2 regions of the Bacillus sp. ISL-75 genome follow, and region 1 is predicted to be linked to the other one. Evidence: a T-box and tRNA genes for the amino acid it is inferred to sense, from the RefSeq annotation. Region 1 holds a T-box; the other holds one or more tRNA genes.

The links. A T-box is a leader RNA that pairs with one kind of tRNA and senses whether it is charged. The one in region 1 lies ahead of proS (proline--tRNA ligase), so its partner is inferred to be a tRNA-Pro.
Region 2: it has a tRNA-Pro gene. The T-box ahead of proS (proline--tRNA ligase) is inferred to sense a tRNA for this amino acid. The anticodon was not compared.

Annotation. Positions count from the first base shown of each region.
Region 1 is NZ_JAGGQX010000027.1:145,291-157,144, reverse strand. It holds gene J7E63_RS13260 (hypothetical protein) at 1-280, opposite strand, end outside; gene J7E63_RS13255 (Nramp family divalent metal transporter) at 508-939, opposite strand; gene selB (selenocysteine-specific translation elongation factor) at 1,117-3,000, shown strand; gene J7E63_RS30330 (TerD family protein) at 3,045-4,529, opposite strand; partial or broken gene J7E63_RS30730 (hypothetical protein) at 4,721-4,840, opposite strand; gene J7E63_RS13240 (efflux RND transporter periplasmic adaptor subunit) at 5,049-6,014, shown strand; gene J7E63_RS13235 (response regulator transcription factor) at 6,138-6,809, shown strand; gene J7E63_RS13230 (sensor histidine kinase) at 6,819-8,081, shown strand; gene J7E63_RS13225 (cupredoxin domain-containing protein) at 8,138-9,031, opposite strand; gene J7E63_RS30130 (hypothetical protein) at 9,198-9,329, opposite strand; T-box leader at 9,482-9,698, shown strand; gene proS (proline--tRNA ligase) at 9,776-11,206, shown strand; gene J7E63_RS13215 (GNAT family N-acetyltransferase) at 11,592-11,854, shown strand, end outside.
Region 2 is NZ_JAGGQX010000070.1:205-12,058, reverse strand. It holds gene J7E63_RS25550 (polynucleotide kinase-phosphatase) at 1-1,434, opposite strand, end outside; gene J7E63_RS25545 (methyltransferase domain-containing protein) at 1,434-2,777, opposite strand; gene J7E63_RS25540 (DEAD/DEAH box helicase) at 2,897-5,470, opposite strand; gene J7E63_RS25535 (YbxH family protein) at 5,549-5,740, opposite strand; gene ppdK (pyruvate, phosphate dikinase) at 5,854-8,523, opposite strand; gene J7E63_RS25525 (pyruvate, water dikinase regulatory protein) at 8,526-9,341, opposite strand; gene ccpN (transcriptional regulator CcpN) at 9,359-10,000, opposite strand; tRNA gene J7E63_RS25515 (tRNA-Trp) at 10,569-10,639, opposite strand; tRNA gene J7E63_RS25510 (tRNA-Tyr) at 10,645-10,729, opposite strand; tRNA gene J7E63_RS25505 (tRNA-Ser) at 10,751-10,843, opposite strand; tRNA gene J7E63_RS25500 (tRNA-Met) at 10,874-10,950, opposite strand; tRNA gene J7E63_RS25495 (tRNA-Ala) at 10,972-11,044, opposite strand; tRNA gene J7E63_RS25490 (tRNA-Pro) at 11,065-11,141, opposite strand; tRNA gene J7E63_RS25485 (tRNA-Leu) at 11,197-11,285, opposite strand; tRNA gene J7E63_RS25480 (tRNA-Gly) at 11,294-11,368, opposite strand; tRNA gene J7E63_RS25475 (tRNA-Leu) at 11,403-11,487, opposite strand; tRNA gene J7E63_RS25470 (tRNA-Val) at 11,503-11,578, opposite strand; rRNA gene rrf (5S ribosomal RNA) at 11,588-11,704, opposite strand; partial or broken rRNA gene J7E63_RS25460 (23S ribosomal RNA) at 11,782-11,854, opposite strand, start outside.

The DNA.
Region 1 (11,854 bases):
TCCATTTTAATTTCAATGTGTCAAGAAGGTCTTGGAAATTAGCAGCTTTTTTAAACTTGAAATCTTTTGGAACTTTAATGTTGAATTCCATCTGCTCCTTCATATTATCTGTAAAACTTTTAATATGAGATGTATTGTAGTAAACGAGCCCATCTTCTTCCGTGAGAAGGACGATAAGATTGTCACTTGCATCCAGTAACATCCCAATTCTAGATTCTGGTCCACCTCGATTAATTCTGATTACTTTACCTATAAAACATTTCATGATGTCTTTATTCATAAAAAATTTTCCCCCTTAAAATAATTAATTATATTTATACTGCATCTATATGTATCACGGAATGATGTTGTCCTAATAAATTAGCCTGTTTATTAATAACTAAGGAGAAAATAGGTAATTAAAATGATCCCTTTTTAAACTTAAAAAAATGACGTGTGCAAATGCACACGTCAATATATTTTATTGTTTAACACCTATGGGATCTAACGTCACTATTAATCCATAAATTAGCCCAAAAACGTCTGAACGACCAGCCAAATATTTAATCCCATTATGATAATCGCAAATTGAGTGGAAGCAATGGTTGTGATTCGTTTATTCGTTAACACACCCATGAACTCTTTTTTTTGCGTAAAGTAGATTAAAGCAATTATCGGAAATGGTAACACAATGCTTAGAACGACTTGGCTGATAACAAGTGTTCGCGTCGGGTCAACCCCCATGGCAACAATGATGACTGTTGGGAGCATAGTTACTTGACGGCGGACCCAAATTGGAATGGTAAAGCCTACAAATCCCTGCATGATAACTTGGCCGGCCATTGTACCGACCACAGAACTTGATAGTCCTGAGGCGAGTAAGGAAATCAAAAATACACTAGCTGCAGCAGAGCCGAGAAGCGGTGTTAGCGTATGGTAGGCTGATTGGATGTCGGCAATCTGACTGTTTTGAATTTCTGGTTTTTGTTATTTTAGTGAGTTTTTTTCAAGGAAACTCCTGAGTTCCTTTAAATTTTTTGATTGAAAGATTAGAGTAGATGTCGCAAAATCTACTCTTGAACAATAGAGCTATAAAGGCTAGAGTAGAATGGAAGAACGATAAAGTAGGTGGCAAATATGGAAAAAAGGTATTTTACGATTGGTATGGCAGGGCATATAGATCATGGGAAAACGTCGTTAACGAAAGCGTTAACTAATGTAGATACAGATCGTTTAAAAGAAGAAAAGGAACGTCAAATTTCAATTGAACTCGGATTTGCGCCTTTATATGAAGATAATGAAATTCAAATTTCTGTAATAGATGTTCCAGGACATGAACGGTTTATCAGGCAGATGATAGCTGGTGTAGCTGGGATAGATCTAGTAGTACTTGTGGTTGCAGCAGACGAAGGTGTTATGCCGCAAACGAGGGAGCACTTGGATATCTTGAAATTTTTAGGAGTTAAAAATGGTTTGATCGCTATTTCAAAAATTGACCGGGTAGAAGAAGAATTTATCGAGCTAGTGAAAGATGATATTTTAGAGGAACTTTCTGGGACCGTCTTTGAGGCTGCACCGTTTGTTTTAGTAGACAGTCTTTCCAAAAAAGGGATCGAAGAAATTAAAGAATTAATCATCAAAATGTTAAAAGAACAAGAAATGCGAGATGCAAAAGGGGCCTTCCGTCTGCCGATTGATCAAGTATTCACGGTTAAGGGTCAGGGGACTGTTGTTCGAGGTACTGTTTATGAAGGAACGGTCGAAGAGGGACAAACACTTAAGATTATGCCAAGAGGTATTGAGGTAAGAGCGCGGCAGATTCAAGTACATCATAATCCGGCCGAGAAGGCCTATGCTGGACAACGGACGGCGATTAACCTTTCAAGTGTTTCAAAGGAAGAGGTAGAACGGGGAGATGTGCTTGTATCGTCTGAACATTTCCTAGTTACGAAGACTTTGGATGTTGCTCTTCGTGTGGTTGAGGACCTAGAGCATATGGTTAAACAGCGGATGCCAATTAAGCTTCATCTTGGAACAGCTGAGGTAATGGGGCGGATTGTCTTTTTTGACCGCAATGAAATCAAGGAAGAAAATGGTGAAATCCTTTGCCAACTGAGGCTTGAGGATGAAATTCTTACAAAACGAGGTGACCGCTTTATTCTACGCAGGCCAAGCCCGCAAGAGACGATTGGCGGCGGTTGGGTGATTGACCCACGCGGAGATAGATACCGGTTCGGCAATCAAACTATCGATGATCTTGAAAAGAAAAAAGTCGGCACACCGAAGGAGCGAATTACTGCTGCTTTAATGGAAGCGAAAAGTTTGCCCCTACATGAGTTGATCAAACGAACTTCCCTAGATGAAGCTACCTTAATTGAGCACTTATCGGAAGCAGAATTTATTTTATATGATGGAAAAGAATATACACTCCAGCAGTTGATTGATTCGATAGAGGAAGATATCTTTGATAGATTGCAGGATTATCATCAACTTCACTCGATGAAGATTGGCATCAATAAAGCAGAGCTTTTGCAAACGATGCAAAAAAGATTTCCTAAATCACTGCTAGATTATGTGGTGGAAAATGGTATGACAAATCATATTTTTAACAGAAAAGGACAGTTTGTTTCGTTGGCAAGTTTTGTACCACATGTACCAAAAAACTGGGCGAAGCGGACTGAAAATCTAATTAATGGATTACAGAGGGATGGATTAAAGGTTCGTAACCTAAAGGAATATTTTTCTGATGCCGGTATTCCTGACAATCTTGAAGCTGATTTACGACGCTTTCTTGAAGAGGAAGAACTACTTATCCAGTTGGATGTACAGTTTGCTTATCATGGGGAAGTATTTAAACAAGCCGTGGATAAACTGCGCAGCCATACAGGTTCTGAATTTGAGGTCGGGGATGCCAAAGATGTTCTTGAACTGTCACGAAAATACATGATTCCGTTTTTAGAAAAACTAGATGCATTAGGAATTACAAAGCGTACGGAAAATAAGCGAGTTTGGAAAAAATAGCCAAAGAGCCTCAATCCTTGGATGGGAAAGAGGCTTTTTTCTTTTTAAGATAGAAACTCTGCAGGGTTTAGGCCGAGTTCACGACAAATATCGCTAACCATTTGTTTTTCATTGTTGTCAAAATTTCCATCTGCAAAGCCGATGGCGATGCAATAACGAGCGACAAGACGAGCAATTTCTGGCTTGGTTTTGATTTTTCCAAGGGCACGAAATGCCTCGGCACGACCAAGCATCCGATCATTTTCTATTCTAGAAACAAACATATTGAATTTTTGGAGGACCTTATTTGTATCAAACACTCGTAATTCTTCACTTTGATGGACGAACTCAGTCATTTTCTGGCGTTCAGAAGCATCCAAGTATCCGTCTGCCATCGCCACTAAAGCACAGGCTGCGACCATTGCTTCGAGTACATCCTGGCTTTTATATCGATTAAAAAGTTCTTGTGCTTTTTTCTTTTGATTATTTGCCCACTCCGCGTAATCTGTTTGCGAAGGGGACCAGTTGTTGCCACAGCTATTACATGAGAACTTTAGTTGATTTTTTCCAATAAAACCACCTAGTAAACCAACAGGACCAAGGATTAACCCGCCTATTGCTGCTTTACCAAGACCGAACCCTTTCTTTCCTGTCCGAACATTTGAGGAATGGCAGCGTGGACAAATGATATCATCTCCACCATACGATTGGTGAGCATTTGTTGAAGCAGGATAGGACTGTGTCGGATATCCGTAGGCAGACTGCTGCTGATAAGATGATTCTGGCTGAAGATGAATGGGCTGCTGCTGATACGAATTTGAGCTTGATTGGTTTTGATGATATGAATTACTTTGTTGATAAGAATTAGGATTTGTTTGGCTTGGTTGATATGGATTACTCTGTTGATACGAATTAGTGCTTGATGGGTAACTTGTTGGCTGAGAAGGCGGCGTTGTTTGCACACTTGCAGGTGGGTCGTCAACGGTAATACCAAAGTTACCACATAAAGCAGCTAATCCCCCTTGAAAGCCACTGGCAATTGCATTAAACTTCCATTCACCGTTATGACGGTAGAGCTCCGCTGCCACAATTGCTGTTTCAACCGTGAAATCCCGTCCAAGGTTAAATCTCAATAATTCTTCATTTGTTTGCTCATTAAATATACGCACATAAGAATCAGAAATTTGTCCGAAATTTTGCCGTTTCGCTTGCGCATCATGGATCGTAATTGTAAAAGCAATCCGATGAATTTGGGAAGGAACCTTGTTTAAATCAATCCTGATCTGCTCATCATCCCGGGCTCCTGCACCAGTTCGATTGTCACCGCTATAGATAATGGAACCATTTCCACCTGACGGATTATTATAAAATACAAAATCCTGGTCACTGTTCACTTTCCCAGTTTGGCCTAATAAAAATGCAGAAGCATCTAAATCAAAATTGGACCCTTGCTGACTAATGTTCCAACCCAAGCCGACAACGACGTTTTGCAGTCCAGGGTGAGATTTTGTTAAATCTACTTTTTGCCCCTTGCTAAGTGTAACACCCACTTTTTTCACTCCTCTTGATTATTTTCATATGTACATTATAAATGTATTTTAAAAAAAGGGAAAAATTTCATGACAGATAAGTATCTTCATTGTTTATACCACACTTTATGTACGTGACAATAGTGAAAAAGTTTCAAAAATATATAAAGCTATAAAAAAGCACGCTGATCCATTTGATCAGCATGCATTAATTAGTTTATATGATTTGCACTATCATTATTTTTTCTAAATGGCCACCAATTGGCCTCGCCGAATGTTTTTACCATAACAGGTACAAACAGTGGGAGCACAACAAGTGAGTATAAGGCTAGTTCTTGAATAATCCGATTTTGAAATGGAATCCAAATCGTTATGCATACTTAATACCCAAAAAAGCTTGACTCTATTTGTTCAATTTATTGTTTTCCTCAAAACTTACTATCTTTTAAGGAAAAGTTAAGAAATAAACATAATAATGGGTGTAGATTAGATTATTTGGCTTCCTGGGGGGAATTCAGGACGGAAAAGGAGCAAGTTTTGATGAAAAAATGGATAATTATTGTAGGTTGTGTACTCGTTGTTGGTTTCGTTGGTTATCGATGGGATTCATTAAAGTTAGGTACACAAACGGTGTCAGCGCAAGTCAGAACAGCAGTTGTTCAAAAAGGCACGTTAAACGTCAACATTAATGGTTCGGGGACAGTTCAAGCGGTAACGAGTGAAGATATTAAAACAACGTTTAATAATAATGAAGTTGATGAAGTACTCGCAGCTGTGGGGGAGAATGTAACCGAAGGAGATGAGTTAATTACTTTTTCAGATGGAAGTGACCCTATAACAGCGCCCGCCACTGGGGTTATTACGACAATCGCAGTTTCCGCAGGAGAGCCAGTAACAAATGGACAAGTTGTTGCCCATGTCACAAACTATAAGCAATTACAAACCGTGGTTCAAATTGATGAGCTTGATATATCCAAAATTAAAAAGAACCAGCCAGTTGACCTAACCATTAATGCGTTTCCTGATCAAGTATTTACTGGTAAAGTATCTGCAATTTCTGAAGACGGAGCATCATCAAACGGAGTCTCTACTTTTGATGTTACCATTTCTATTGATAAACCAGATCAACTTAAAGTCGGGATGAGTGCGGAAGCAAGAATCTTAACAGAAAGTAAAGTTAATGCCCTTTATGTTCCACTTGATGCTGTATACACATCAAACAATAAGAAATATGTCATAGTCAATTCGAAGAGCATAGATAGTAGCACCTCTGGAACGGAGAAAAATACAGTTCAAACGGGCATCGCAAATGAAGATTATGTGGAAATAACAAAAGGAGTATTGGAAGGAGAAATAGTAAAATTACCTCAATTAGCAAAAGCGAGCTCGTCAAATAATTCAAGTAGTAATTCCCAAAGCAGAGTTTTTGGTGGAATCGGTAACGTGGGCGGAATGAACCGGAACTTTGGAGGTCAAGGACAATTTGGCGGTAGGGGTGGAAACTAAGCAGGAGATAATTTTAGCTTCCCACACACCTCTTTGAAAGGTAAACAGCGGACATGTCCTATGTTACGATTGCTTTATTTGCTATATAATTCTTTTTAGATACAAACTTAGGAGAGATCGAAAATGCGCTTATTAGTTGTGGAGGATAATCTTCCTTTATTGGAATCGATTGTTCAGCTTTTATCAGATGAGTTTGAAGTGGATCAAGCATCCAATGGTGAGGATGCCTTATTTTTAGCGATGCAAAACATCCATGATGTGATTGTACTAGATGTCATGATTCCTGAGATTGATGGGTTCGAAGTTTTACGAACGATTCGAAAGGAAGGATTAAAGATTCCTGTCCTATTCCTTACTGCAAGGGATTCCCTCGAAGATCGTGTCAAAGGCTTAGATAGCGGTGGAGATGATTATTTAGTTAAACCATTTCAAGCAGCAGAATTGAAAGCCAGAATCCGTGCCTTATTAAGAAGAAGCGGCAGCTTAACAACCAATCAAACCATTCAATTTCGCGGCATTGAATTGTTAGGGAAGGAAAGAGATATTGTCGTCGATGGTGAGCAGTTGAAACTCACGGCAAAGCAATATGAGTTATTAGAATATCTGATTCAAAATAAAGGCGCAATCCTAACGAAAGAGCAAATCTATGACCGTGTATGGGGCTTTGATTCGGATACAACAATCGCTATAGTTGAGGTATTCATGCACCACCTCCGTAAAAAATTAGAACCATCAGGCTATCATACCGATATTAAAACTATTCGTGGCGTAGGCTACATGTTGAACGAAGAATAGGGGCATCTCATGTTTCGGCAAACACTTATTAAGCTGACATTTTTAAATTCATTAGTCTTTATTGTACTTATCAGCGCACTCGGAAGCGTTATTTATTTTTACACAGAGAATAAATTATATAGGGATGTAAACCAATCGCTCCATGATTCGATTGAACATTTTCAAAAGCAGCCGGAGGGACCAGGTGAAATTCATGAGGACGATGGGGGGCCTATTCCTAAATTTATCAGGAGAGATCCCCGGATTTTGACCCTAATCTGGGATGAAAATAATCAGCTCTTGTTAGAACAAAACCGTGATTCTGAAATTTTTCAAGATAATGAGAAGCTGATTCGCCCAAAAACATTAAATACCTTAAAGGATGTTGATGTAGAAGATTTTTCGTTTAGGTATATTGCCTTCGAAGTGGACCATCCTCAATTAGGAAAAATCACTGTTCAATTCATCCGTAATGTAAACTCTGAACAAAAATTACTCGAAAGACTATTGTTGATAATGCTGATTGGTATGGGAGTTGGAATCATTTGTGCAGTTGCTTCTGGTTATTTTTTAGCAGGAAAGGCACTTGTCCCCATTAAAAATGCTTGGCAAAAGCAGACAGAATTTGTTTCCGATGCTTCGCATGAGTTAAGAACCCCATTAGCCGTCATCCAAGCAAAAACGGATTTACTATTTCGGTCTCCCGCTGCAACGATACAGGATAAAATTCTTGATGTATCAACGATTTCAAATGAATCCAGGCGACTTTCCAAATTAGTCACCAACTTATTGACACTGGCGAGATCGGACTCTGACCAAATTGAAGTGAAAAAGGAAACGTTCCATCTAAATGAACTTTTAAAAGAAATCCATCAACAATACGAAGAAATTGTAATGTATCAAGAAAAATCACTGCGGATAGAAGCAGCTGAACCTGTTACCTTTTTTGGTGATAAAGCCAGAATTCATCAACTTATCGTCATACTATTGGACAATGCGATGAAATATACTATGGAAGGAGGAGAGATCCTGCTATCGTGCGGACATACTCATTCGTCTATTTTCCTTAAAGTAAAAGATAACGGAATTGGTATTCCTGAAATGGATATCCCTAAAATCTTTGACCGATTCTATCAAAGCGATAAAGCTAGAACGGCTGCCGAGGGAACAGGATTGGGCCTGTCGATTGCCAAGTGGATTATTGAGAAGCATCATGGAAAAACAAAGGTACAAAGCACCCTTGGTAAAGGGACAACAATTGAAATTACTTTTCCAAAAACCCAAAAAAATTGAATATGTTTTTTCTAAACAAAAAGAACGAATGAAGTTGTCGTGTGCTTTTGGCATTCTTATTCAACAATAATTGTCCCTTTAAACATTTGCATCCCGCAGCTAAAGGTATATTCTCCGGACTTATCCGGAGTAAAGGTTAGTTTTGTTGTTCCAGTTTTTAGGTTGACATTGTTAATATTAAAATCAGGAATCATAAAGGTGGATATACAATTACTACGATCCAATGGATTTTTAATTTCTAGTTCTACTGGTACACCCTTTTTAACTCGAATAACATTAGGTGTGTACCCCTGTGTGGTTACTTCCATCTTTACAATTGGCTTGCTTTCCTTTGTCACATCAACTTCAGTTTTGGGAACCTCTTGACTAGTAGCAGCTTGTTGAGTGGCGGTTTGCGTTGTTTTACTTTGACCTGGAATTTCGACCATATCACTGCTATACATAAATAAAAATAATGATACTATCACAACGCCTCCTGCGATGATCGCAAATGGTGAGAGCTCTTGTGTATCAAGGGATAATTTATTATTCGATTCCACGAAAATATACATGATCACGAATCCGATAATTAAAATATAAAAACCTAACAAGATTCCAAGTAAAATAGTAGGATTAATAAATTGAAGGAAGACACCGAGAATAGCTCCAATGATTCCGCCCATTAAACCAGAAATTGATCCCATAAGGATGGCTAATATCCCAACGGGGTGTCCAGCTAAGAAACCTACGACGAAACCAATAATCATACTAACTCCGACTACTAGAAAAATCTCACCGGAAATGATGCCAATGATACTGCCGGTCAGTAACCCTGTGATTACCGCGATGACCATACTAATCATAATCCCAGATGTATTGGCTAGCTTATTTTTATGACGGTAAACAGAATAAATGGAATACCCGGTACCAATGGCAACTACAATTGCCGAAATAATCGCAAAAATATTCATTTTATGTCTCCTCAGATGTGTATGTTTTATTCATTAAATAATTTACAACATATGAGTATTATAAATGGAAATAACCCATTCAAATTTGTATTTTTAGTGATTAATATGAACGTTTTATGAATATTAATGAGGTTAAATTAGGATATGGAATAGTAGGAGATCGATTTTATTCTTTATTTTCTTTATCAAGGGTATTTTTAAAAATTCTTTTCATGGCCTCATTCTGCATCTTAATATATTCAAGTAGAAATTCTTTTTCTTCTTCCTCTTGTTGGAGATCATCCTTTTCTTTATCCAAGTAAGCCACCCCATTTTTTCTAATTACTAGCATTTTAACTGATTTATTTAGACGTTTAAAGTAAATTTGAAGGAAAATTGCTGGCTTCAGCAATATATTCCATAAATAAATTGACTTTTTTTATAATGAAATATATAATTTTCAAAAATACTATTGAAACTGTGACGGGGATTAGTAAAGTGAAAAGGTCTTACCAAGAGAGGAAACCAATGGTGCGAGGTTTCTTAAGACGGTCATTTGAACCTGCCTCTGAGTTCTGTATCGGATCCATATGAAGATACATGCGGATAATGTCCGTTATCATGGAAAGTGTATAAAGCTTTTTGCTTTATGAATTTAGGGTGGTACCGCCAGGCCTTGGTCCCTTTTTGAGGATCAAGGCCTTTTTGTGTAGAAAAGCGGAAGCGACCGTTACTTATTTAAAAAAATTTAATGAGGTGTCAAACATGGCAAAAGAATTTGTAAAAGATGTAACTGCAATGGACGATGATTTCGCCCAGTGGTATACCGATGTGGTAACAAAAGCTGACTTAATTGATTATTCAAGTGTTCGTGGCTCGATGATTATTCGACCATATGGTTATGCTTTATGGGATAATATAAAAAATGAATTGGATCGCCGTATAAAAGAAACGGGGCATGAAAATGTTTATATGCCTTTGTTTATTCCTGAAAGCTTGCTGCAAAAAGAAAAAGATCATGTTGAAGGTTTTGCACCAGAAGTGGCGTGGGTCACTCATGGCGGGTCTGAACCATTAGCAGAACGATTAGTTGTCCGTCCTACATCAGAAGTTCTTTTTTGCGAGCATTATAGTAACATCATCCATTCTTACAGAGATCTGCCAAAGCTTTATAACCAATGGGCAAACGTGGTCCGTTGGGAAAAAACAACCCGTCCATTCTTACGGACATTAGAGTTTTTATGGCAGGAAGGTCATACCGCGCATGCAACTGACGAAGAGGCTATGGAAGAAACCATTAAAATGCTAAATGTTTATGCCGCAGTTTGTGAAGAAATCCTTGCGATTCCAGTTGTAAAAGGACAAAAAACGGAAAAAGAAAAGTTTGCAGGTGCGAAGGCTACTTTTACGATAGAAAGCTTAATGCATGATGGAAAAGCATTACAGTCTGGTACATCCCACCACTTCGGCACAGGATTTGCCGAGGCATTTAACATTCAATATACTGACAAAGAAGGAAAGCTCCAATATGTGCATCAAACCTCTTGGGGCTTCACCACAAGGATTATCGGTGCCTTAATCATGGTGCATGGCGATGACCGCGGCCTTGTGATTCCGCCAAAAGCTGCACCAACTCAAGTGATGATTGTGCCGATTGCTCAGCATAAAGAAGGCGTTCTTGATTTTGCCTATGAGTTAAAAGAGTCTTTATCAAGTGTTGTACGTGTAGGGATTGATGCTAGTGATAAAAAGCCAGGCTGGAAGTTCAATGAGTATGAAATGAAAGGTATTCCAGTCCGTCTTGAGGTGGGACCTAAAGATATCGAAAACAAGCAAGTGGTCCTAGTAAGACGCGATACTTTAGAGAAAGTGTTTGTTCCACTGGACCAATTAGAAACGAAGCTTGTTGAGTTATTAGATGAAATTCAAACAAATTTATATAATAAAGCACTTACTCATCGTGAAGAAAGAACCACTGTTGCTGTAACACTTGATGAGTTAAAGCAATCACTCGAAGCAAAACCAGGTTTTATCAAGGCCATGTGGTGCGGCGAATTAGCTTGTGAGGAAAAAATTAAAGAAGATACAGGGGCAACATCTAGATGTTTGCCATTCGAGCAAGAAAAAGTATCTGACAAATGTGTATGCTGTGGAAAAGAAGCCAATAAAATGGTTTATTGGGCAAAAGCATACTAAAAATAGCAAACTTTCGGGCTCTTCCTGGTTGGGAAGGGTCTTTTTTATTTTATATTGTGCTGCAACAGTGACCGAAATTAAGTTTATGAGCGAATTTTTCGATTGAATGGGCGGATTTCTTGGTTTTATGAGCGAATTTATTAGTTGAATGGGCGATTTTCTCAGTACAATGAGCGAATTAAACTTTCGATGTATCAGCAGATTTTTCAATCAGCGGATTTATTGATTCAATCAGCGAATTTCTCAATTCAATCAGCGAATTTAATGATTTAATCAGGGAATATTCCCATTCAATCAGCGAATCGGCTCCTCCATATTTTTTTCTGAAAAAAGGAATGAACAATGATCGTAGCGAATTGTTTATATTCAGAAGGAGGATAAGATTATGAAACCAATACTACTAGACTTTCCAAATCAATTTTATACAGAAAGATTATTCATTCGCATGCCACTACCCGGAGATGGTAAAGCTGTTTACCATGCAATGCAGGCATCATTAAACGAACTAAAAGATTGGATGCCTTGGGCCCACCGGGAGCAAACCGAGGAAGATGTAGAAGTAAACATGCGTGAGGCACATGCTAAGTTTTTAACTCGCGAGGATTTGAGGTTACATATCTTTAATAGGGAAACAGGAGAATTCATCGG
Region 2 (11,854 bases), on a different contig from region 1:
CCCATATAGTTCCGTTAATACCGAATATCCTTCTAAAAATTTTGCGATATTGGGCGGTGCCAGCCTTTTACTTTCCAATACCTTTAATGGATTGTCCGACACATTTGCAAAATCGGCTTTCGCTTTGACAGAAACAAATTTCCTTTCCGGAAAACAATATGCCGTTAGGTTGCCACCAAAAACGACTCCTTGGTCAATATTGAGGGTGTTATTAACCAATAATGGCTGCGTCCTAGGATCATGCCCCCAGAGAATAAGTTCGCTGGACTGATGAGCAATTGACCAATCTTTTCGGACGGGTTTGCCGTTTTCGTCAAGGCCATCCGAGTCTCCGTACCGACAGAAATCGGAAATGCGCGGCGATTCTTTGCCGATATAATGGTCTTTGATTCCTGCATGGACTGCAACAGCGACGTTGACTCCATTTTTCTGGATAATGTAATGTGATTTAGCCTCTAACAGCATGTCTCTTATTTGTTCCTTTAAACGATCGGCCTCATCTTTACCAAATTTACCTTCATAATCATCAAATTCAGCCTTTACATTTTCATCACCATGAGCAAGCGTAACATTCTTACCGTCAAGCCAGCGGGCGATTTTCCAACCATGATTACTGTCAATCATATAGGCAAGTCCTGCTGCCACATGCTTTTGAAAAAATTGCAGCGTCTCGATCGAACGAGGTCCCCTACTCATCACATCTCCAAGGGAAAGGATTTTCCGTCCTTCTGGATGGATAAAATAACCCTCTTCATTTTCTATATAACCAAGCTTTGACAAGATTTCGCTAAACTCTTCAAAGCAACCGTGAATATCCCCAATAAAATCAATGCCATTGCCAACATCAATTAGTAATGGATTACCAAGTCGATTCACATTTAAGACTTGCAATTCTTCTTCACCGAATATGTAGCATCGCCGAAAGCCCTCCTTTTTAATGGAGCGAATCGTCTTCTTGAAATGTTGGTATTGCTGCTTGATACGGTTTTTACCTCTTGGGAAATCCCTCTCTAAGTCACGTCTGAGTAATTCAGTTTCTGCCAAATTCAGCACGATTGCAATGGCCGGAACATGATACCTCTTTGCCATTTGCAGGTATTTTTCACGTTCGTAATCACGTAAATGAGTAGCATCGATAAAGGTTAATTTATTGAGGCGGCAACGTTTGGCAATGATATAATCCATCGCTTCAAAAGCTTCTTTTGAAATTTGTTGGTATTCATTAAAAAGAGCATCTGCTTCATATTTAGGTCGCCGATTCCAATCAATAAATTCAGCATCGCTAACTAAAACACGGAACTGATCGGAACTTACTACTTCCGATGCATAAATCTGTTGTTCTTGCATTAATTGATTTATTAAAGTCGTTTTACCCGAATTGGACGGGCCTACAAGTAAAACGATACCCGCATGAGGCAAATTAATTTTCGCCATCATCCCTCCTCCCTTCTGAAAATAACCATTTGAGTAGGATGCCCGTATAGTTGGTTTTCTTCACCGATGCCTTTATAACTTACTTGGTATGGATAGATTTTTGTCAAATCTTCCACTTTTTGGTGAAGCTGAGCCCTTGTCCATTCAAAGCGATGATCGTGGTGTCTCATTTCCTCATTCATATCATAGACAACATTGTATTCTTGGTTAGGCGTGGTCACGATCAACACTTCTGGTCGATAGTCTTTAAAAATCGTCTCGAATACCCTTGTTAACCGGTATTCATCAATATGTTCAATCACTTCACATAAAACCATGACATCCTTGTTACTCAACCGTTCATCATAATAAAATAACGATCCTGCTAAGGACTTGGGTTCTACAAATCCACGTTTCGCCTTTGCATAGTCGAATCGTTCCAATGCCTTTAACCGAGCTTTATTCGATGGTTCAACAGAAATTATCTCTTGCACCCCTTTAATAAATCCAAGCTGAACAGATAACTTCCCTTCACCAGCACCAAAGTCAACAATAGTGGCTTTTTTTGGCAGGGCCTCAATATTTTTAATAATCGCTTCGTAACGAAGGTCATTTAAACGGATTTTCGGAGGTTCATGCTTCTCCTCGGTTTTCGTCTCTTTTTCATAGAATCTTGACTGAGAGATCACCTTTTGAAACCGTAACGAACGTTTTAAAATCAGCGCCTTTTGTGGATGTTCCTCTAACCATCCTTCCCCGTAGCGGTCCAACTTTTCCAATTCTCTTTCGTCAATAAAATAATGCTTATAGTTATCAATAACGGGAATTAAAATCGAAATATGTTTAAGTGCATTCTGGAGCGTTTGTTTCCCTAACAAGGTTATAAATCGGGCAGAGCTTTTTTCGCGAATAAAACTTTCCCCGTATTCCATCTTGATGGTGTAACCCATTGGAGCAAATAACGATTCAAGTTCCCTAATGCTCAAATCAGTAGCAATCGGCCCAAAGGTTAATTCCATTTCAAAGGAATGCTCGACCCATGAAGCATATTCCTCTGCTGGTTTCCCATTCAGTGCAGTCCCCAGCGCTTTACGAATCGAGGAAACAAAAATACTGCTTGCCGCAAACTCGCGGTCATTTATGTAATGGGTAATATCAAAAGAATCAGGTGAGTTTTTCACTAGGTCAATTGGATCCGTTTTAACATAGACCAAAAACTGTACTTCCTCGCTTGAAAAAGTCGGGTAGACCAGACGGACAGTCAACCCTTTCTCTCCACGCTCATATAGATTATTCGGATTTTTAGCTATAAGGTAAGAAACCGCTTCAACACCAGGGCCTCTTACTGTTAATGATAGTTGCATTCTTTTTCACTTCACTTTCATGGAATGAATTATCAGAGTTTTATTTTAACATATTTACATTAATTTGGTTTTAATTGAAGAATAACCCGGGTTCCTAAGGTTAGAACACCGGGTTATTCTTAATATTCATCATATCGATATCTTCTAGTCTTCGCTGCATAACAGGCCTCACAAGTCGGAAACGAATGATCCCATGGCAGCTTCTTTCCGCAGGTTTTGCATTTTTTAACGAATTTATTTATATCCGTCTTTAAGCGGTCCTGCACTTTATCGCTGACCTCTTCTCTTAGCCGCTCCCAATAGATTGCTGTCGTTCGCTCCCCTAATCGATATAAAAATAAAAGATGGAGACCAATTGCTTTGTAACTGAGTTCTAATTCCTCCAAGCTTCGTTCCTTTACAATCGGTTCTGGGAGTTCTCTCCCATGGATAATAGCATACATTTTTTCTTCCCATTGCTTCGTTAATACTGGCTCATTTTTTGAAAAAGGAAGATGTAAAAATCCATAAAGGTCCATTAAGGATAAACGTGCTTCAATTTCAGTACCTGCTACCATTTGATACAACGACTTTTCCTCGGCAAGAGCAGCTTTTTTCGTTCCGTTTGGACTTTCAAATTTCCCCCATAATTCAAAAAATGTACCTAAGTCGTGATAATACCGTTGAAAGCGTTCAAAAACTGAATTGGTTGGTGCAATTGCAAATGTATGAACAGGCTCATCCTCCTGCAAAAGCAAGTTTCTCATTTTTCTGATATCACTAGTAAAGGCTACTTTGCCAATATTGTAAATACCTTTTCGACCTGCACGTCCAGCAATTTGCTTCACTTCTTGTGATGTCAGCAGTCGTCGTCTAGTCCCATCAAACTTATCATTTTCTAAAAAAACAATCCGTCGAATCGGCAGATTTAAGCCCATTCCAATCGCATCTGTAGCAACGATGACTTTTGTTTTTCCAGTGTTGAATTGCTGAATTTGCTTTTTTCTTGTTTCTGGCGGCATGCTGCCGTAGATCATGCTGACAGTATGTCCGTCATTTTGCAGTCGTGAGGCGGTTTCAAGTACGCGCCTTCGTGAGAAACAAATCAGCGCATCGCCTTTTTTAATGTGTTTAATATGAAACTCCTTCGTTTCAACCTCAAGAGGAGTATCACGGCTGTATTCATGAACTTCGATATTGGAATTACCTAAAAGCTGGAGCAGCATGGTTTTTGAATTCCTGCTGCCTATGATATGGACTTCCTCTGCATTAGCTTTCGTGATTGCCTTATACCATGAAAAACCACGATCTTTATCTGTAATCATTTGTGCTTCATCAATGACGATTATTTCATAAAACTCTTTTTCGTGAAACATTTCCACGGTGCAGGAAGTATGATTTGCACCTGGGGTGATTTTTTCCTCTTCCCCAGTTTTTAAGGAACACGGCGTCCCCTCAGCGTTTAATTTATCAAATACCTCAAGTGCTAATAATCGAAGCGGCGCTAAATATAACCCGCTATAAGCATCTTTCATTCTTTCGAGCGCATGATGGGTTTTCCCTGTATTGGTTTCGCCGATGTGCAAGACATAACGGACCTGACGTTGTAACGAAGGGTCGTATTCCGTTGCAAAGATTTCCTTCATCATTCGCTCTTCTTCTGCTTTTTTCCGCTCGAGTTCTTCTTGCGCTTCTTTTTGTTTTTCCTCGCGCGCTTGGAAGTCTTTTTCAAAAATTTCTTTATGAACCTTTGCATCAAAAGGTAATTCTGCCAAACGTATTAAGTCCGACAGGTATTCAGCTTGGATATCCTCAATAAAATAACCCTCGACATCATAAAGAACCTGAGCAATGCTGCCCTTTACGAAGGACGACGATAGTTTCTCAAGAAAGGTTTCATGAAAATCATCCTTAAGTTTTTCAGAAAGCTGCTCTAATATTTTTTCCGGAATAAGCTCAGACAAATAGTCAGCAATTAAGCTTTCATAAACGAAAAAATAGGTTTGATATTCATAAAAACTCCTGCCCCAATTCAAAGTTTTATGGATATCCCCTGTCAGTTCTTCAAAAAAGGTGGCAACAGTTGTATAGGCTGAGGGGTTAAAATGGCCTTCATCCACTAATTTTTCTTCTAATGCAAAGGTATCAACCGATTGAAACTTTACATTATTTTGTAGGTCAGCCACTAGTTGTATGGCAACGAAGTAACGAACATATAAATAAAACAGCTCATATTGTTCTTCCAAGATCCCAACAGCGGCATCTTCAATCTCACTTCTGATCACTTGCTTCTGTTCTTCGAGCTGTTTTTGTCCTTCTCGTTTTATAAAATTAACCTTCGCCTCCCGATACTGTTTCTCCCACTCTTCTTCTTTACCTGAAAATGTTTCATGAACCCACCCCATCGTATCAAAGACATGATAGGTTCGCATTTCATCCCTAAATAACTTATTGATTAGTTTTTTGTCGATTCCCTGTACCTCGAAGCCTTTATCAGTTAAATATTGCTTTTTTTCATTCCTTGGAACATCATTGGTCGACTTATTTAGCCAAACATTGGTCCAAATTTGCTCAACATAATGATTTCTGTCAGTTAGGTATTGTTCAAAGGTTGGCAGTGTTTCTTTCGTTTCGAAATAATGGTTAATATCTTCATACACTTTCAATTTTGTATGTTCTATCGCTTGAGGGTATATAGTGGTTATTTTATTCATTTATTTCCCTCCTTTTCTAGAAAATGTTTTGTTAAGTCCATTCTATCACAAAACAAAAAACCGAACAAGCATTCGGTTTTAAAGTTGATGCTGGCTGCAATATTGATCCACCAGGTCTTCGATTTGATCCAGTTCAGGAAACTTCCCTGAGAAGTGGAATTTAATTTCCTCGATGAAGTTATCCTGATTATATACATGAATGGCCCCATTTTGTTGAATGACACTAAATTCTGGTACAAATCGATAACCGCTGCGTTCAATAGCCCCCATTGTAAGTCCCCTTTCAAATAATTTTTTATAGTATTTGCATAAAATGGGCGTCTATCCAATTACATCACAATAAAAAAGGGATGGTGCATACTGCAACATCCCTTGTTCTTCCTTTATGCTGTTGTAAAAACTTCTTGTTTATTTTGCTCATGTCGAATGGTTGCTTGTGCTGCAGCCAAACGTGCTAGTGGTACGCGGTATGGTGAACAACTGACATAATCTAGGCCGGTTTTGTAGCAGAATTCAATCGAGCTCTTTTCTCCGCCATGCTCGCCGCAAATACCTGTTTTTAAGGACGGTTTTGTTCCACGGCCAAGCTTCACGCCTGTTTCAACTAGCTTACCAACGCCTTCTTGATCAAGGACAGCAAACGGATTATCCGGAAGCACTTTATTTTCAATGTAAGCTTGCAGGAACTTGCCTTCCGCATCATCACGGCTGTAACCAAATGTTGTTTGTGTTAAATCATTGGTCCCAAACGAAAAGAAGTCAGCTTCCTCGGCAATTTTATCTGCAGTTAAAGCAGCACGCGGGATTTCAATCATAGTTCCAATCGTGTACTTGAAGCTTTTTCCGGTTTCTTCTTGAACAAGAAATGCTGCATCAATCACTAATTTACGCATATCCTTTAATTCATTCACATGACCGACCAAAGGAATCATGATTTCTGGTTGCACTTCGATGCCTTTGTCAGCGAGCTTAGCTGCTGCATAGAAAATTGCTTTTGCTTGCATTTCATAAATCTCTGGGTAAATCATCCCAAGACGGCAACCACGGTGGCCAAGCATTGGGTTAAACTCATCTAATTGGCGGACCTTTTTCAGCAATTGCTCTTTTTTCTTCAATTCTGGTGATTGTGGATCTAAAATCTGAAGCTTCGTTACTTCCACTAACAGTTCCTCTTTATCCGGTAAGAATTCATGTAATGGTGGATCAAGTAAACGGATAGTTACAGGTAATCCTTGCATAGCTTCGAAGATTCCTTCAAAGTCCCCTTGCTGCATTGGCAATAACTGGTTCAAAGCTTCCATTCTCTCATTATAAGTTTCAGCAAGAATCATTTTTTGCACGGTTGGAATCCGTTTTAAATCCATAAACATATGTTCAGTTCGGCATAAGCCAATTCCGCCTGCGCCAAATTCAAATGCCTTTTTTGCATCTTCTGGGTTATCTGCATTGGCACGGACCCCTAATTTACGCTCTTGGTCTGCCCATGCAAGCAACATTTGGAACTCATCCGATAGTTCTGGGTCAATCATTGGAATCTCCCCAAGCATAATTTCACCAGTAGAGCCATCAATCGTTATGATATCTCCATAATTAATAACTGTCTCACCAATTGTAAATTGTTTAGCTTTCAGATCTATCTTTAATGCTTCACATCCGCAAATACACGCTTTCCCCATCCCACGAGCGACTACTGCAGCGTGGCTTGTCATGCCGCCACGGCTAGTCAAAATTGCTTGCGATGCAACGATACCATGGATATCATCTGGAGTGGTTTCAGGACGAACAAGAATTACTTTTTTTCCATCATTGTTTAATTGCTCCGCTTCATCGGCATTAAACACGACTTGACCTGTCGCTGCACCTGGTGATGCTGGCAAGCCTTTTGCTAAAACTCTCTTCTCAAATTTGTCGTCAATCCGGCGATGCAGCAGTTGATCTAATTGTTCTGGGTCAACACGTAGCAATGCCGTCTTTTTATCAATGATTCCTTCTTCGACCATTTCCACGGCGATTCGAATCGCTGCTTGCGCCGTTCTTTTTCCATTACGGGTTTGCAAGATAAATAACTTACCACCTTCAACCGTAAATTCGATATCTTGCATTTCTTCGTAATGCTGTTCCAAGCGCTTGCAAGTATCAGTGAATTGCTTATATACTCCTGGCATTTCATCTTTTAAAGTAGCGATTGGCTGTGGAGTACGAATCCCTGCCACAACATCTTCCCCTTGGGCATTGATTAAGTATTCACCGTAAAGGACATGCTCACCAGTCGATGGATTTCTTGTGAATGCCACACCTGTGCCTGAATCATTTCCCATGTTGCCAAACACCATACTTTGAATATTTACAGCTGTTCCTAAATGGTCAGCAATTTTGTTAAGGCGACGGTAGACAATCGCACGCTGATTATTCCAAGAGTTAAAGACTGCATGAATCGCAAGGAATAGCTGCTCTTTTGGATCTTGCGGGAAATCCTTTCGTTTATGCTTTTTGACTATACCTTTATAGCCAATAATCACTTCTTTCCAGTCATCAGCACTCATTTCTGGGTCAGAGGTATAGCCTTTTTCCTCGCGTATTTCTTCTAATAATTGTTCAAAATAGTAGGTATCGATATCTAGTACAACATTACTAAACATCTGTATGAAACGACGGTAGGAATCATAAGCAAACCGTGGATTATTGGTTAATTCTGCTACTCCGATAACGGTTTCATCGTTCATTCCAAGATTCAAGATGGTATCCATCATGCCAGGCATGGAGAAAACAGAACCGGAACGTACGGAAACGAGCAAAGGATTTTTTGGGTCGCCAAGCTTTTTGCCCATTTTTTCTTCTAGACGGGTAAGAGCCTCTAAAGTCTGGACTTCAACAAAGGTTGGAATGGTTTTGCTAGCTTCATAGAATGCATTGCAGGCCTGTGTAGTGATTGTAAAGCCATACGGAACTGGAAGACCAATACGCGTCATTTCCGCTAGGTTTGCCCCTTTTCCCCCAAGTAACCCCTTCATATTGCCATTTCCTTCATGAAATAAATAAACGAATTTTTCCATTATTAGTAGCTCCTCTCTTTTTTTAACACGTCTAAAATTAAGCCAGCTGTTTCTTCAACAGCTTTATTTGATACATCAATAACAGGACAGCCTAAGCGCTTCATTACTTTTTCAGCATGATCAAGCTCCTCAAGAATTCTCCCAAAGCTTGCATAGTTAGCCTGTGAGGCTAACCCTAAAGCCTTTAGACGTTCCTTGCGAATTTCGTTTAATTTATCTGGTGATATTATTAATCCAATACAATTCTTACGGGGTATTTCGAATAATTCATCTGGCGGCGGCACCTCTGGAACCAAAGGAACATTGGCCACTTTAAAGCGTTTATGTGCTAAGTACATAGACAAAGGTGTCTTCGATGTACGTGAGATTCCGACTAGAACAATATCCGCCTTTATGATTCCTCTCGGATCACGCCCATCATCATACTTAACGGCAAATTCAATTGCTTCAATTTTCCTGAAGTATTCTTCGTCCAATTTTCTCATCAATCCAGGTCGATGATGCGGCTGTTTATTGAAGCTTGTTTCAAACGCATTCATCAACGGACTTAGTAAATCTACAGCAAAAATGCTCTCTTCTTTTGCACGTCGATCTAAATACTCTTTTAATGATGGAATAACGATCGTATAGGCAATAATCGTACGTCCCTTTTTTGCTAGTAAAATGATATCTTCAATATCTTCAAAATCATCCACATAGGAATTACGGCGAATTTCTACCTGCCCGCCATTAAATTGTGTTGCCACTGCTTTTACTACAAACTCAGCTGTTTCACCTACTGAGTCAGATACAACATAGACAACTTCTTTCTGTACCAAAATGGCAGCCACTCTCCTTAGTATGAATTGTTTTCCATGATTTCTAAATATGCCCGCGTAATGGTGGTTTTGGTGATTCTTCCTACCAGCAAATATGTACTCTTTTGCTCCTCTATTTCCTTAACAACTGGCAAAGAGTCAATGCGATTATGGATCATCTTTTTGGCTGCTTCGAGCAAGGTCTCTTCAGGATTAATTGTAATAATATTTGGCATTCTAGTCATGATGACACTGACAGGCAATTCATTTAGATTTTGATTTCCTAGTGATGCTCTGAGCAAATCCTTACGGGAAACAACCCCTGCTAGATGTCCTTTTGTATCAACCGCATAAAGTGTGCCCACATCCTCTAAAAAGAGCTGCACGATCGCATCATACACGGAGGTTGATTTCTCAACTACAATTGGATGGGCTTTATAATCCGTTACCTTTTGGTGGATAAACCTTTTAGCCTGTTGCTTTGCTTCAAAGCTTTCATTAAAAAAATAACCTACTCGCGGCCTTGCATCTAAGTTACCTGACATCGTTAAAATGGCAAGATCGGGTCTTAGTGCAGCTCTTGTTAATGAAAGCTTCTCTGCGATGTCTTTTCCTGTAATGGGCCCGTTCTGTTTAACAATCTGGAGGATTTCATTCTGACGTTTAGATAATTTAATAATTACCACCCCCTTATCTACATTAAATATGTTATATTCAATAGATTCATTGTAAATGTGTTATACTTATTTATATATAGTATATTACATTATCTTATAAACCGAAACAATAAGTTTTATATTTTTTTACAAAATATTAAACTATTTTTTTTAAAGTAAATAAGAAACCCCGCCGGTATCGACGAGAAAGGGGTTCCAAAAAGAAAGCCATTCTTGTCTTCATAAGGTGGTAAGCTTTTCATGAGGACAAAAATGCTAAGCAAAATTCAAAATTTGTCCTCATGGTATGTTCATGAGGACAAAAATGCTAAACACAATACAAAATTTGTCCTCATGGTGTATTCATGAGGACAGAAATGCTAAGCAAAATTCAAATTTGTCCTCATGGTGTGTTCATGAGGACAAAAATACTAAGCAAAATTCAAAATTTGTCCTCATAGTATGTTCATTGAGGACACCATGGGTTGAAGGTTCAAACATAAACTAGCAGAGACAATAAAAAAGTGAAAATATAAAAAAAGGCACAAAAAAATTCCAAGTATATACTAGGAATTTTTTTGTGCCTTTTTGACAGGGGCAGTAGGAATTGAACCCACACTGAAGGTTTTGGAGACCTTAGTTCTACCTTTAAACTATGCCCCTAAACATGGTGGAGGGGGACGGATTCGAACCGCCGAACCCGGAGGGAGCGGATTTACAGTCCGCCGCGTTTAGCCACTTCGCTACCCCTCCACATATAAAAAATAATAAAACTGGAGGAGGAAGAGGGATTCGAACCCCCGCGCGGTGTTACCCGCCTGTCGGTTTTCAAGACCGATCCCTTCAGCCAAACTTGGGTATTCCTCCATGGAAAAAGAAAATCATATAATAGTATTTTGGTAGCGGCGAAGGGAGTCGAACCCCCGACCTTTCGGGTATGAACCGAGCGCTCTAGCCAGCTGAGCTACACCGCCAAAAAAATAATATTATTAAGGTGGAGCCTAGCGGGATCGAACCGCTGACCTCCTGCGTGCAAAGCAGGCGCTCTCCCAGCTGAGCTAAGGCCCCAAAATATTCTGAATAAAGAATGGTCGGGAAGACAGGATTCGAACCTGCGACCCCTTGGTCCCAAACCAAGTGCTCTACCAAGCTGAGCTACTTCCCGATAATATGACGAACTGGGCGCTAATTTGATGTGTTAAATTACCTTCGATAAAACATGGTGCCGAGGACCGGAATCGAACCGGTACGGTAGTCACCTACCGCAGGATTTTAAGTCCTGTGCGTCTGCCAGTTCCGCCACCCCGGCTAAATATTTGGAGCGGAAGACGGGATTCGAACCCGCGACCCCCACCTTGGCAAGGTGATGTTCTACCACTGAACTACTTCCGCATATATGGATGTTTTTTTCTAACGCATAAAACTATGGTGCGGGTGAAGGGAGTCGAACCCCCACGCCTTGCGGCGCCAGATCCTAAGTCTGGTGCGTCTGCCAATTCCGCCACACCCGCATAGTAAAAGAAAAATGGTGGAGGATGACGGGCTCGAACCGCCGACCCTCTGCTTGTAAGGCAGATGCTCTCCCAGCTGAGCTAATCCTCCATATATACCGCCTGGCAACGTCCTACTCTCACAGGGACGCGTGTCCCAACTACCATCGGCGCTGAGAAGCTTAACTTCCGTGTTCGGTATGGGAACGGGTGTGACCTTCTCGCCATTGCTGCCAGACTATTTTTTTAGAGGAATCATTCCCTCAAAACTAGATAATGCAGAAGAAGTTTGTAAAAACGAGTATGCCTTAAAAATTGGTTAAGTCCTCGAACGATTAGTATCAGTCAGCTCCACATGTTACCACGCTTCCACCTCTGACCTATCAAC